4 regions of the Lysinibacillus sp. PWR01 genome follow, and region 1 is predicted to be linked to each of the others. Evidence: riboswitches for the same ligand, from Rfam matches in the RefSeq annotation. Region 1 holds a riboswitch; each other region holds the start of a gene.
The links. A riboswitch is a leader RNA that binds a small molecule or an ion and turns the genes downstream of it on or off. The one in region 1 is predicted to bind cobalamin.
Positions count from the first base shown of each region.

Region 2: another riboswitch for cobalamin. It lies ahead of ACEVFT_RS13255 (FecCD family ABC transporter permease); the one in region 1 lies ahead of metE (5-methyltetrahydropteroyltriglutamate--homocysteine S-methyltransferase).
Region 3: another riboswitch for cobalamin. It lies ahead of ACEVFT_RS22235 (ABC transporter substrate-binding protein); the one in region 1 lies ahead of metE (5-methyltetrahydropteroyltriglutamate--homocysteine S-methyltransferase).
Region 4: another riboswitch for cobalamin. It lies ahead of ACEVFT_RS18570 (ABC transporter substrate-binding protein); the one in region 1 lies ahead of metE (5-methyltetrahydropteroyltriglutamate--homocysteine S-methyltransferase).

Region 1 is NZ_JBHERJ010000073.1:191,453-195,190, forward strand. It holds gene metE (5-methyltetrahydropteroyltriglutamate--homocysteine S-methyltransferase) at 1-1,929, opposite strand, end outside; cobalamin riboswitch at 2,102-2,281, opposite strand; gene ACEVFT_RS15685 (Lsa family ABC-F type ribosomal protection protein) at 2,845-3,738, shown strand, end outside.
Region 2 is NZ_JBHERJ010000066.1:11,459-15,196, reverse strand. It holds gene ACEVFT_RS13265 (YdhK family protein) at 1-515, opposite strand, end outside; gene ACEVFT_RS13260 (biotin transporter BioY) at 631-1,227, opposite strand; cobalamin riboswitch at 1,382-1,569, shown strand; gene ACEVFT_RS13255 (FecCD family ABC transporter permease) at 1,715-2,761, shown strand; gene ACEVFT_RS13250 (heme ABC transporter ATP-binding protein) at 2,767-3,558, shown strand; gene dapF (diaminopimelate epimerase) at 3,614-3,738, shown strand, end outside.
Region 3 is NZ_JBHERJ010000096.1:28,977-32,714, forward strand. It holds gene ACEVFT_RS22225 (S9 family peptidase) at 1-82, opposite strand, end outside; gene ACEVFT_RS22230 (precorrin-3B methylase) at 154-831, opposite strand; gene ACEVFT_RS22235 (ABC transporter substrate-binding protein) at 883-1,875, opposite strand; cobalamin riboswitch at 2,039-2,225, opposite strand; gene ACEVFT_RS22240 (GTP-binding protein) at 2,384-3,738, shown strand, end outside.
Region 4 is NZ_JBHERJ010000083.1:16,416-20,153, reverse strand. It holds gene ACEVFT_RS18575 (acyl-CoA dehydrogenase family protein) at 1-1,226, shown strand, start outside; cobalamin riboswitch at 1,284-1,467, shown strand; gene ACEVFT_RS18570 (ABC transporter substrate-binding protein) at 1,604-2,563, shown strand; gene ACEVFT_RS18565 (FecCD family ABC transporter permease) at 2,560-3,561, shown strand; gene ACEVFT_RS18560 (adenosylcobinamide amidohydrolase) at 3,558-3,738, shown strand, end outside.

The DNA.
Region 1 (3,738 bases):
GATTTGTGTTTCATCTTTGACACTAGATGTAGCAAGCTTGAAGGAATTGACAGCCCAATCTAAGTAAGCCCCCCACTCTTCTTTTCGAAGCGGTAAGCCTTCTCTTAGTGCTGGCTCATCCACTTGAATAATTGAAATACCTGCGTTTTCTAGTGCTTCCACCTCTTTGCGAAGTGCTAATGCAATTTGATAAGCGACATCTTGACGGGAAAGATCATCGCGTACAAACGACCAATTTAATATCGTCACAGGCCCTGTCAGCATGCCTTTTACAAATCGCTTTGTTAGGCTTTGAGCATAGGCTGATTCTTTTACGGTAATGGGTGAGGCCCACGCAACATCTCCATAAATGATCGGAGGCTTCACACAGCGTGACCCGTATGAAACGACCCATGCTTTTTCTGTAAAGGCAAAGCCAGTCAGTTTTTCACCAAAATATTCTACCATGTCTGTACGCTCAAATTCACCATGAACGAGTACATCGATATCTAGGTCCTCTTGTATAGTGATCCAGCGCTTAGTTTCCTCTTCTATAAATGCCTCATAGTCTTCATTTGCTAGTTGTTTCTTTCGCCAAGCATTACGATTTCTTTTCACCTCATCAGATTGTGGGAAGCTACCGATTGTAGTCGTTGGGAACAGTGGTAACGCTAAGGCCTGTTGTTGTATATTTTGACGTTGCGTAAAATCACTTTGTCGTTCAAAATCTTGCGTTGTCACAGTTTGAACAGCTTGATGAATCAACTTGTTTTGGCGGATTGGATGATTTTTTAGAGCCTCAATCGCCTTCATACTTTCTGAAAAATTATGTTGTAAGGAACCATCTTTATCTCGTCTAAATTTAGTTAGCCCCGTGATTTCTACGATTTTTTCATCTGCGAAGGCCAAAGCCTGCTTTAAAACAGGGTCAAGTTCATTTTCAAGAGAGGTTGTGATTGGAACATGCTGTAGGTTACTTGATGGTTGAATCCATAGCTCTTCGGCCTGACTTAGCTGTTCAATGGCTTGAATCGTTGCGTTGACCTCTGCAAGGTTTGAACGCCAAATATCACGGCCATTTACAACCCCAATTGCCAATACTTTATCCTGCGGGAAACCAAATTGACGCAGTGACTCCATATTCCCTTTATAGCCATGAACAAAGTCTAGGCCAAATCCTTGAACAGGCAGCGTAATCAATGTTTCATAGGCACATAATGCTTCAAAATAAGTTTGTAGCATAATCTTAGCCCCTGGAACAGCAACGGCTAACTGGTCGTAAATTTCTTGCACCAGCTTTATCTCTGCTGGATCAAGGGTTGTAACAAGGGATGGCTCTTCTAGCTGAATCCAAGCGGCACCTGCATCCACTAGCTCTTTTAATACCTGTGTATAGAGCGGTAATAAGGCTAATAAGTATTCAACCTGTGTTAATTTGTTGTAGCCTTTCGTTAACTTACAAAATGTATAGGGACCAATCAATGTCGGCTTCGCGATGATCTCGAATGCTTCTTTCGTCTCTAAAAAGTCAGCTAACACTTTATTTTCTGTTAGTTGTAAGGCTTGTCCCTCATACTCAGGAACAATATAGTGATAATTGGTATTAAACCATTTTGTCATTTCACTCGCTACGGCTGTTTTATTCCCTCTTGCTACACTGTAGTAGGTATGTAAATCGACTTTACCACCTTGCCAGTTAAAGCGTTTTGGTACTAGACCAAACATCAAAGCCGTATCTAACATTCTATCGTAATACGTAAAATCACCAACTGTCACCATTTCGATACCCAATTGTAGCTGCTTGTCGATTCTCGCTAAACGAATCTTCTTTAATCTTTCCTCAAAGTCCTCTTCAGAAAGTTCATTACGCCAAAATAATTCTAATGCTTTTTTCCATTCGCGATCTTCCCCTATATAGGGGTAACCAATGAGTGTGCTTGTATAGGTCATGTTTTAATCTCCTTTTTAGAAAAAATAAAAAGCCATTCTCCTATTTGGAAAATGGCTGCATGTTAAAATTATGAATGCTAAAACAATACGAAAAAGTATCTACTTTTACATAAACATTATCGCACAGTGCCTATTTGGTCACTTTTCACCACCTATTTCCACGTAGGTATTTGGTGTGTACTAGAAATTGGCAGGTCTCCTGGCTTTTCATCAACACGCCTCACAGCCTTCCCAGTTTCCCCAGTGGCATTTGTGATTTGCTCCGAATTACAGTTGCGGGACAGCGTCGGATTTGCACCGACTTCCCTTTTAAGCCAAACTTTCATTTGGCACCAAGTCTTACACATTATTCAATTATGCTCCTACTATAGCATACATTTCAGAATAGTAGAAATTATTTTTAAACAATTATATAAATTATTTCTATAAATATTCTAGGAATTATTAAATATCTCCGCTAAGATAAGGCTACATTGTATTTTGTTAAAAAATTTGTTACTATAAATAGACAATTATGAGAGGACTGATGAATGGACAATGTTGAACTAAACTATATTTTTATTTGAATTGAATGATTTCAAACCAAAATATAGGGTTAGTCTATCCATTTTTAACAATCAGTTGGCATTTTATTTGTCATGATACGAGTGGCAAATCGACTTTATTCAGTGAAAGACTAATCCTTCCAATGCACGATTGGAGGGATTTTTTTCTTGCTCTCATCGTTGAATCTGTACCTTTCATCTACTCGTAAAGGAGAGAGATAATATGAGCGATTCAGATACTATTGTGACGCATGTAATACTCCGTATAAGTCGTTAATATCCATCTACTTATACGGAGCAATGAAGCATAGATGGATAGACCGACTTTGTATGAAAAGGAAAACTATTGCAATACAAAGGAGGAATTATCATGTCCATGATACAAGTACAAAACCTAACTTTTTCTTATCCAAGTAGCTTTGACAATATTTTTGAAGGGGTAAACTTCCAAATCGACACGGATTGGAAACTTGGATTTATCGGGAGAAACGGACGAGGTAAAACAACATTCTTTCAGTTGCTATTAGGCAATTATGAGTATAGCGGAAAAATCATCTCTTCCGTAGACTTTACTTATTTCCCCTACCCCGTTTCGGATCCAAATAAATATACACACGAAATTTTTGAAGAAATTTGCCCTCAGGCAGAGGATTGGGAATGTTTACGTGAAATAGCTTATCTACATGTAGATGCGGAGGTTATGTATCGTCCTTTTAAAACATTATCCAACGGTGAGCAAACAAAGGTGCTGCTTGCGGCGTTATTTTTGACAGAGGGTCAATTTTTATTAATTGATGAACCTACCAATCATCTCGATACGGATGCACGAAAGACGGTCTCAGATTATCTTCGTAGGAAAAAAGGATTTATTTTAATTTCGCATGACAGAAGCTTTTTAGATGGCTGCGTTGACCATATTTTATCGATCAATAGAGCCAATATTGACGTTCAAAGTGGTAATTACTCATCTTGGAAGCTCAATTTTGATCGACAGCAGGAACATGAAGAAGCAACCAATCAACGACTGCAAAAAGATATCGACCGATTAAAACAGTCCTCAAAGCGTTCGGTAGGTTGGTCTAATCAAGTGGAAGCCTCCAAAAACGGGACAACCAATTCAGGTTCCAAGCTGGACAAAGGCTTTGTTGGACATAAGGCAGCCAAGATGATGAAACGAGCAAAGAACCTAGAATCCAGACAACAAAGAGCTATTGAGGAAAAATCAAAACTGCTAAAAAATGTTGAAAAAACCGAGTCATTGAAA
Region 2 (3,738 bases), on a different contig from region 1:
CCACTTGCAGTGGAAGTATAATCAACCATATATACAGTTGTTTGCACAGCCTCATCAATAAGGACAGTCGCATTTTCCATACCTTCCATATGTGCTGCATCCGTTTTTACTTCTGTTCCAGGAGCCAGTGGTGCTTCTTGTGGGTCAATCAATTCTTCATGAATCACCCACTTATGCTTTTCTATACGCTTTCCACCAGATGTGGGCTCATAGGAAATAACATAGGCAGTCGTATTATAGGCACCTACTATTGTTGCTTCGGCTCCTTTCATACCGTCCATATGTCCATCTGTAATAATGGCTGTACTCCCCACAGGAAATTTCGGGTTTTCAGCTTTTTTTAAGGTTGCCGGTATTTCGCCAGAACTTGAATGGTTCATCGTAGAATGATCGATTTCTTCAGAAGTATCCACAGAAGTGGATGCAGGCTTTGTTTGATCCTCTGTACAAGCCGATAAACTAATTAAAGCGACTACTGATAATAGTCCGATTGACCATCTTCTATTGAATGTCATGTGATATCCTCCTCACTATTTGCCCTTACTGTAGCAAATAAATGTGCAGAAATGATGGACATGACCTATGAATAAATTTTCCTCTAGTCTGACACGAAAGAAGTGAAGAGATATGTTATTGAATGGGCATGATTTTCAATGTTTTTTGTAATCTATACGCGAAGATACCAGCAAAAATGGCTAAAATAATATCTTTTGGTAGTGGAGGCATCATCCAAAGCCAAGCTAGCTTATAAGAAAAATTCTCTGGCGCACTTGCCCAAAGCTTGTATGCAAAAAACATCCAATTTGTTCCTATCAAATAATTTATAGCCGTTGCTACTAAAGCAGCTACGATAAAGCTTTTCTTTGTCCCGCTTCGTTCCACGATCCACCCTGCAACAAATGCCGCTAAAATAAATGTAATAATAAACCCAAAGGTAGGACTTAAAATTTGACCAATTCCACCACCAAAGCGAGCAAAGACAGGTGCTCCTGCCAATCCCACACACATATAAATTGTACAGGCGAGCGCACCTTTTCTACTACCAAGAATAAGCCCTGCTAAAATCGCAAAAAAAGTTTGAAGCGTAATGGGTACACCACCAACTACCATAAAGGGTGCAAAGGAAGTGATATTAGCACCCACCATCATTAGCGTTGAAAATAATCCAATATAGGTAATGTCGACAGTTCTTAATTTATGATGACTATGTTGTGTAACAGTTGCCATGATTTCACCTCGTTTTAAAAGTTATTACAGCTAGTGTAAAAAACGAAAGTATTTGTGTCAACATTATTATTAAAATTAGTTAACTCAAATGCTAGATGCATTTCCATGTAGACTAACTATCTATAAAAATGTATGATAGAATCGTCACAATTTTATAACTTCAAATACTATTGGTGTGATATTTTTGAATGTCACTTAAAAGGGAAGTCGGTGGAAGTCCGATGCTGTCCCGCAACTGTAACGAGGAATCCTATAATATTATTTGCCACTGTGTAAGAATGGGAAGGCAATTATAGGATGTTGAATCGAAGCCAGGAGACCTGCCAGTTAGTAATACCTGTAATGCCCACGAGGATGCAAGCAATTACGGACAATAGCTGGATATTTTCTGACTTTGTTTAATCTAGGGTATTTCTATGTGTATTTTCGCATGGAATACCTTTTTTTATTGCTTCATTCATCAATATTCAGTAGGAGTTTAAAACAGATGAATAAAAAATTTATGTTATTTTCCTTTGTACTTTTCATGGTATTAATTGTTTCAATGACATTTGCTGTAATGGTTGGCTCTGTTTCAGTTACACCATTATATGTATGGAAAGTTATTCTTTCTAAAATTCCTTTTATACAAAATGCTATCGAACAAGATTGGAGTCGCTCACAGGAAATCATCATTTGGCAAATAAGAGCACCTCGTGTTTTGCTAGCTGCTATTGTTGGAGCGGGGTTAGCCATTGCGGGGGCAGCGATTCAGGCGCTTGTACGAAATTCCATTGCTGACCCGTATATTCTAGGAATTTCTTCAGGGGCAGCTGTCGGAGCTACTTCTGTAATTATTTTAGGGGCCTTTTCATTTTTAGGGATTTACGCTCTGTCAGTATCCGCATTTCTTGGGTCATTACTTGCCATTGCACTTGTTTTTTTCTTATCACGTGTTGGTGGACGTGTCTCTATTTTCCGCTTGCTATTGGCAGGTATGGCTGTGTCCTTTATCTTAACGGCTATCTCTAACTTTATTTTAATGATGTCAAAACAAGAAGGGGCTTTAAAGGCTGTTATGTTTTGGATGCTAGGTAGTTTAGCTGGAGCTAAATGGAATAATATTGTGATTCCAGCTTTCGTATTCTTCGTTGTATTTGGGCTACTGTGGCTACACTATCGCAATTTAAATTTATTATTACTGGGGGAAGAGGCGGCAGTGACATTAGGCGTGAATCTTCAGCAATTTCGTATCCAGCTAATATTACTCGTTTCTCTGTTAACAGGTGTGCTTGTCGCAGTTAGTGGTTCTATCGGATTTGTGGGATTAATTATTCCCCATATTGTGCGATTAATTGTGGGCTCAAACTATAAATATGTAATACCTATTAGTGCTTTAATAGGTGGAATATTTTTAGTATGGGCAGATGCCTTTGCTCGAATCATCATCGCTCCTCAGGAAATGCCAATTGGTATTATTACAGCTTTTTGTGGAGGACCATTTTTCATTTGGCTACTCCGACGTAACAACTATTCTTTCGGTGAAGGAGATTAATTTCCATGACATTAGAAGCGAAACAAGTATCATTCTCCATTTACGATCAGCGTATACTACATGATGTAAGTATTCAAATAAAAGAAAAGCAATTTGTTGGATTAATTGGCCCTAATGGAAGCGGAAAATCAACATTGTTAAAAAATATGTATCGTCTCCTAAAACCTGAAAGCGGTACGGTATTATTAAATGAGCAGGATATTTTAAAGCAAACAAGTAAAGCAATTGCGAAAAATTTGGCCGTTGTTAGCCAAGAAACACCCGTTTTATTTGATTTCACTGTGCATGATTTAGTCAGTATGGGGAGAACGCCACATAAAAAGCTATTAGAGCTTGATCAAGAGCAAGATTTCCAAATTGTTAAAGATGCTCTTAGACAAACGGGTATATCTCATTTAGAGAAGCGAAGCTTTAGCTCTCTTTCAGGAGGCGAGAAAAAGCGCGTAATGGTTGCACGAGCACTCGCTCAACAAGCACAGGTACTAATATTAGATGAGCCGACGAATCATTTAGATATTCAACATCAACTTCAACTCATGGATTTAATTCAGACCTTACACTTAACCGTAGTGGCAGCTTTGCATGACTTGAATATCGCTGCTATGTACTGCGATCAAATTTACGTTTTACAGCAAGGGCGGATCGTTTGTCATGGTACACCAGAGGAAGTGCTGACGCCAGCGTTGTTGCAAGATGTATTTGGTGTTTTTGCCGATATTCAAACACATTCACTGACAGGTAAGCCTTATCTCACATATGTCCCTGACCAATTTGCGAAGAAGGTCAGCCAAGTTTAGGAAAGCAAGATCTTCTATTTAAATACATATAACATCCTTTATAGGGAGTGACTGTATGCAAATAGCCTTTACGAAAATGCATGGTATTGGCAACAGCTATATCTATCTTGATCTTTTTCAATATGATTACAAGGAAGATATCTTTTTTGAATTGGCTCAGAAAATGGCCAATGTTCATAC
Region 3 (3,738 bases), on a different contig from region 1:
TTCCATCGGGTGATAGCTGTGGATCTGCTACTGATTTTAAGTGATAAAGATCTTCTGGTTGAATCCCTTGTTTCGATGTCATGTTCTTGCTCCTTTGTATTGTAATTTTCTGTGCCTTACTACAATACTTCGACACCCTAAGTAATATTCCTGCTATTTAATAGAATTTTTTACTAGTTCCCAATATTCTGCGGACTTTGTTCTGCGATAAAATTTATAAAAGGGTTCATTCGGGCGAGCATGCTCTTTATAAAGGCCTATCATGTGCAATAAAAAATCTTCAATGTGCTCGACACCTACCCTTTTAGCGAACAATGTGCCAGCCTGTGCCTTTGCCCCCATCGGCACAGCACCTAAATAGACATCAAAGCTTTCCTGCTGATACACGAGCCCAATATCATCATAGACTGCATTGTAGCAGGCAGATGCACAGCCATTGATATTGACACGTACTCTTGCAGGTACCTTGATCCCCTCTAAAGCATGATAAAGATGTTCAGTTATCGGAGCAGCCTCCATTTTCTCACCATCACAAAAATCGCAAGCCTTCATGGCAATAATGGAACCAGAGGGCGCAACATAAAGACCCGCTTCCTGTAAGGCTTGCACAGCTTCTGTCGCATCGCTCGTTGGAATGGATACGAGAATACTATAGGAGGCGGAATACTTAATCGCACCCTTTTCGCCAGCAATTTCGGCTATTTTTTGAAATTGCGCTGGCGTATAATGCTTATTGATAATGCCAGGGCTAACTGCTAGACGGGTAAATTCACCCTCACGGTTTAGTGTTTCAAATGTTTGATCTGGTACGTTTTTTTGAAATGCGTTCATTGATATCGCTCCTTATGAAAAAGGAGCTAGCAAAGCGCTAGCTCGAATGGTTTAAAAGTTTTCAGGATAGAAGCCCTTCGCTAAAATTTCAATGGCCTCTGCAGCACGAACCCCTTCAGACGCTGCTGAAAGTGGCAGGATGACAAAGTGATCATTCTTGACAGCTTCCATCTCCTTTAATGCTGGATCATTTTTTAAGAATTGGATCTTTTGTTCGGCCGTTGTTTCACCATAATCAATCACGACAACAACCTCTGGATTGCGGTCTACTGCATCTTCCTTCGACACAGTTGTCCAGCCTGATTCCACATCACCAAAGATATTTTGACCGCCCGCGATTGTCACTAGCTCATTCATAAAGTTTTGACCAGCTGTAAATACATCCTTTTCACCGCTATCAAACACAAGAACACGTAATTTTTCGCTATCTTTTGGTAATTTAGCTTGTACTGCCTCTACATCTTTTGTCATTTGCTCAATTAAAGCTTCGCCACGATCCTCGATACGGAAAATCTTCGCGATATTGCGAATATCAGTGAAAATATCTTCTAATGTTGGTTTTGTCATGTTAGAAGCCGTATGTAAATACGTATGAATGCCTAATTCTTCAAGCTCCTCTGGTGTGCCAACGCCCTTTTCACCAAAACCACTTTTCCAGCCTGCATATAGGAAATCTGCCTCGGCATCAATCACTTGCTCCTTCGTTGGGTATTGGTCAGAAAGCACAGGGACTTTATCGTATGCCTCTTGTAGTGGCTCATAGATTTTATCATCTAAGTAAGCCGTCCCAACCATAGAATCCTCTAAGCCAAGCGCCAGCATGATTTCTGTCACATGCTGATTTAAGCTAATCGCTTTCGTAGGTGCTTCCTTATATGTTTGGGTTGTGTCATTATTTTCAATGGTTACTTCTGTTGCTGCCTCAGATGGCTCAACCTTTTCACCTTGTGCTGCTGATTCAGTTTTGTCCTTTGCATTACAAGCCCCTAAAATAGCGACTAAGGCAATGATCATCATCAGCCATATACTTTTCCATTTCTTCATGTCCTTTTCTCCTTTGTTGTTAAAATATAGAAAGAAATCAGAGACTTCTTTGCTACCAAGGTGGTTGGAAGGGCATAAAAAAACCCTCTTGTCGCCAAGAGAGTAGCATAGTGAAAAAACGGTATCATAACCTTCATCACTATCCCCATCCTCGTGGTTCTTAGTCAAAAAACACATACTGGCAGGTATCCTGGCTTAGGTTCATCATCTATACGCCTTCCCATAGCTTTACTACAGTGGCATGCTGTATAGACTCTCCATTTACAGTTGCGGGACAGCATCGGAATTGCACCGATTTCCCTTTTAAGCAAATGACAAATGCCATTTGCACCAATACGTTCTATTATGGTCAATACTATTGATAGACTAGCGTAGTATGACGCTAATTATGCAATCATCACTATATTAGCACTATTTCGACAAAAATACGAACTATTTTACAAGAATTATATATGCGAGTATTCTGTTACAATGAAAAGATAGCAATCTATAGAAACGAGGATTTCTTATGTACAAAACAATCGGTGTACTTGCGCATGTGGATGCAGGGAAAACGACCTTCTCTGAGCAAGTGCTTTTTCATACAAATAGTATTCAAGCCCGTGGTCGAGTCGATCATCAGGATACCTTTCTTGATAATCATGAGCTAGAGCGCAGGCGTGGGATTACGATCTTTGCCGAGCAAGGTCGCATGAGCATTGGCGATGATACATACACATTGATTGATACACCAGGGCATGTCGATTTCTCCCCTGAGATGGAGCGTGCCATTCGTGTGATGGATTATGCCATTATTATCATTAGCGCTGTCGAAGGGATACAAGGCCATACTGAAACGGTGTGGCAGCTTTTACGTAAATACCATGTCCCTACCTTCTTCTTTATCAATAAAACGGATCGTGAAGGAGCAAATGTAGGAGCTGTCATGAGCCAGCTTCGTAAAGATTGCTCTCAGCATGTGTTGTTCGTCGATGAACCGCTGCGAGCAGATTATGTGTCAAATAGCATCATGGAATGGCTGGCTGAACATGATGAAGAAATGCTTGATGCCTTTTTGAGTGAGTCATTGGAACACGGACAATGTCTTGCTCAGCTACAGGCTATGATTAAAAACGAGTGTGCTTTCCCCTGCTTTACAGGCTCTGCCTTAAAGGATGAGGGCATTCAGGAATTTCTTGACCAACTTCCCCTGTTAACTGTGACCCAATTTGACCAGAATGCCCCGTTTGAGGGAGAGGTTTTTAAAATTCGTCATGATGGGCATCAGCGTTTAACCTTTATGAAGGCTGTCAAGGGCTCCTTACATGTGCGGGATGAATTTTCATTTGGTGAAGTGACGGAAAAAGTGACAGAAATTCGCCTTTATAATGGCAATCGCTTTGAGACCGTTCAACAGGTTGAAGCAGGAGAGATTTTCGCTGTGAAAGGGCTGAGTCAGGCAAACATTGGAGATCGAATCGGTACAACGACGCTAACACAGCCCTATGAGCTTGTCCCAACGCTACAGGCAAAGGTTCAATATGCGGGCGATCAGCATATCAAGGAAGTGCTACAGATTTTCCGTTTACTTGAAGCAGAAGAGCCTTCTTTACGTGTCGTTTGGCAGGAAAAGTTTCAGGAAATCCATGTCCATATTATGGGCGTCATTCAATTGGAGGTCCTGACAGAGGTATTAATGAAACGTTTTTCATTAGCCGTCTCCTTTGGCGAGCCGCAAATTTTATATATGGAGACCATTGCGACGACGGTGACAGGCTATGGCCATTTCGAGCCACTCAAGCATTATGCGGAAGTTCATTTATTAATGGAGCCAAATCCACGTGGAACCGGCAATACCTTCAGCAATGCCTGTCATGCAGATCA
Region 4 (3,738 bases), on a different contig from region 1:
ATTATGCGGATGAAGAGGTGAAGCAGCGTTTCTTACCTCATGTTTGTGCAACAGGTGACACAGAGTTATATGAAGGTGCGACATTTTTAACAGAACGTCAAGGAGGCTCAGACGTTGGCGCGAATGTTGTGGAGGCGAGAAAGGATGGCGCTGCGTATCGCCTATATGGTGAAAAATACTTCGCATCTAATGCGGGCATGTGTGGAGTAGCGATGGTGTTGGCACGACTAGAAGATGCGCCAGCAGGTTCCAAAGGCTTAACGTTGTTTGCAGTTCCTTGGCACAAAGAAGATGGAACAGCCAATCATCTTCGTATTCGCCGACTGAAAGATAAGTTAGGCGTTCGAGCAGTTCCTTCAGGTGAGGTAGAATTTGATGGTGCACTTGCCTATGTTGTAGGGGAGCAAAATAAAGGGATTTATTACATGCTAGAAGCACTAAATCTCTCAAGAATTTGTAATGCAGTAGCTTCAATTGGCATTATGCGTCGTGGCTTTTTAGAGGCAAAACATTACGTAACCAATCGTTATGCATTTGGCAAGCCTTTAACACAATACCCTATGGTTCAGGATACTTTAGGTAAATTTGCGGCTAAGTTGCATGTGGAAGTAGCGACAGTTTTTGATCTTATTCAATTATACGATAAAGTGACGAGTGGACAGGGAACACAGCAAGACCTTATTATGAATCGTTTATATATTGCCATTATGAAAAAGGAAACAGCAGAGCAAGCCGTTCATTATGCTAGTGAGGCAATTGAATTACACGGAGGTAATGGCTATATCGAAGACTTTGTAACGCCCCGCTTATTAAGAGACGCACAAGTGTTGACGGTGTGGGAGGGGACGGCTAATATTTTGGCCTTAGAACTCATTCGGTTAGTAGATAAGTTTCATGCACATGAACTGTTTGTACAGGAGATGGAGGAACGCTTAGAAAAATTAGCTAACAGCTCGTTAGTACAAATCGTTAAAGAACAATTGGCGAATATGGCTGTGAAACTACAAATTTTTAGCGCTTTAGACGCGGCAACGAAAACATTTGAAGCAAAAGATATGGCGAAAAAAATGGCTCATCTTTATGAAAGTGTCGTAGCAGTTGAATGGGCACATAAATTTGGTGGGAAATATGAAAAACTAGCGGACGTTTATTTAGAGCAGACGTGGTCATTAAGAGAAATGGGTGCTCGAATGAAGACAGTTCAATATTTTTCTGAAATTGTATAATAGCTTGGGAGTCGTCTTGAATGGAGGCGACTTCTTTCATTTTCATGTATAATGAAATCAACTGAATATTGTAAAGGTTCTTTACTTAAGTAAAGTGAAAAGGGAAATCGGTGTAATTCCGATGCGGTCCCGCCACTGTAAGTGTGAGTTTTTTTCAAATGATGCCACTGAAGATTTCGGGAAGGCTTGAAAAATCGCAAGGAGCACAAGCCAGGAGACCTGCCTTTATAACAGACATGACAACCTACGAGGATAGGGTGGTGGATTTTGTATCAGTTTTTTTGGTGCGATTTTGCCCCCTCATCATTCAGATGAGGGGTTTTATTTTGATGCAGAATAAAGTGAAATGTCGCACGGATCAACGAAGGAGGATTCACATGAAGAAATTTTGGAAAATAGGATTATCAGCATTTTTAGCAGTAGGCTTGCTAGCTGCTTGTGGACAAGAAGCTAGCAAGCCAGCTACTGAGCAGCAAACACAGCAAGAAACAGCACAGGATGAAGCAACATTCCCAATGACTATAACAGATGCCCTTGGCAAGGACATTACTCTTGAAGCACCTCCTGAGAAAATTGTTTCACTTATTCCAAGTAACACTGAAATCCTTTTTGGACTTGGTTTAAATGATGAAATAGTTGGTGTTACTGACAACGACGATTATCCACCAGAGGCAACTGAGAAAGATAAGGTTGGCGGAATGGAATACGATATTGAAAAAATTATTGCCTTAAAACCAGATATCGTTTTTTCACACGAATCTAGCATGTCTCTATCAGAAGAGGCTATTGCACAGCTTGAATCAGCAGGTTTGAAAGTGTTTGTAGTAAGAAATGCACAAGACTTTAATGAAACATATACGACAATTGAGCAACTTGGTCGTGCTACAGGGAAATTACCAGAGGCTGAAAAAATTGTTGCTAATATGAAGGCCAAAGTAGAAGAAGTTTTGACTAAAGTCAAGGATGTTGAACCAAAAAAAGTGTTAGTCGAAGCATCGGATGAGCCAGATATTTATACAGCTGGCAATGGCACATTTATGAACGCAATGCTTGAAATGATCAATGCAGAGAATGTAGCTGTAGATGGTGATAATTGGTATAAAATTGATGCAGAACAAATTATCGCAAAAAATCCAGATGTCATTGTGGTGACATATCATTATGTACCAGATATTTTAACGAAAATACCAAAACGTGCGGGCTTTGATACTATTAATGCCGTAAAAAATAATGCGATTGTACAGGTAGATGAAAGTACAACGAGTCGTCAAGGACCACGTTTAGCAGAAGGTCTAGAAGAATTAGCAAAAGCGATCTATCCTGAGGTATTTAAGTGAAAAAAATAGCACTAGCCTATGCACTAACATGTACGCTTCTTCTTATTAGCATCTGGTGTGGCGTAGCGATAGGCTCAGTTCATATTCCATTAGAAGTATTGTGGAATAAGGCGGCTGATGAAACAGCCGCCAATATCCTTTGGAAAATTCGCTTGCCTCGCGTGTTGTTAGCAGGACTAGTGGGGGCATCTCTAGCTATTGCTGGAGCCGCATTCCAAGGTTTATTAAAAAACCCATTAGCAGATCCATACACACTAGGGGTTTCATCAGGGGCTTCTGTTGGTGCTGTTATAACAATCTTTTTCAGTATTTCTATCCCTGTCGTCGGTTTGTATGCTCTACCAACCTTCAGTATGATCGGTGCTATCATCACGATGGTAGTTGTCATGAGCTTTGCTAGACTCGTAGACCGTTCATTGAAAATGGAAACATTGATATTAACAGGTGTTATTTTTAGTTCATTTTTAGGTTCCCTTATTTCATTAATGATTGCTTTATCTGGTGAAGAATTACGTCAGGTAATAGGGTGGTTACTTGGTTCTGTATCGATGCGTGGTTGGCCATATGTCCAAATGATCATTCCATTTGTTATTGTAGGTTCAATTATGCTATGGACGCAAAGACGAGAGCTAAATGTTTTGTTGTATGGTGAAGAGCGAGCAAAACATTTAGGTGTTAATGTGAAGCGTAGTAAATATTTGATATTAGCAGGTGGCTCCATGCTAACCGGAGCAGCTGTAGCGGTTTCTGGCACAATTGGCTTTGTAGGATTAGTGGTGCCGCATATGACAAGGATGATTTGGGGTTCTGATCATCGCCACTTATTACCATTATCTTTTTTCAATGGTGCAACATTACTCATTATTTGCGACTTAGTAGCACGGACAATCATTGTGCCAAGAGAGCTACCAATTGGTGTTATTACGGCTTTTATTGGAGCACCAGTTTTCTCCTTTATTTTTTATAAGCAGCGAAGAAGCAAGGGGGTACGGGCATGATTGTTGTTGAATATCTATCAGGTGGCTATGAAGATGTACCAATCGTCAAGGACATTAGTTTTACTGTTGAAAAAGGGAAAATTCTTGGTATTCTAGGGCCGAATGGTAGCGGGAAATCCACATTATTAAAAGTAATGAGTGGTATTTTACCAGCTACTGCTGGAACTATTTCGATTG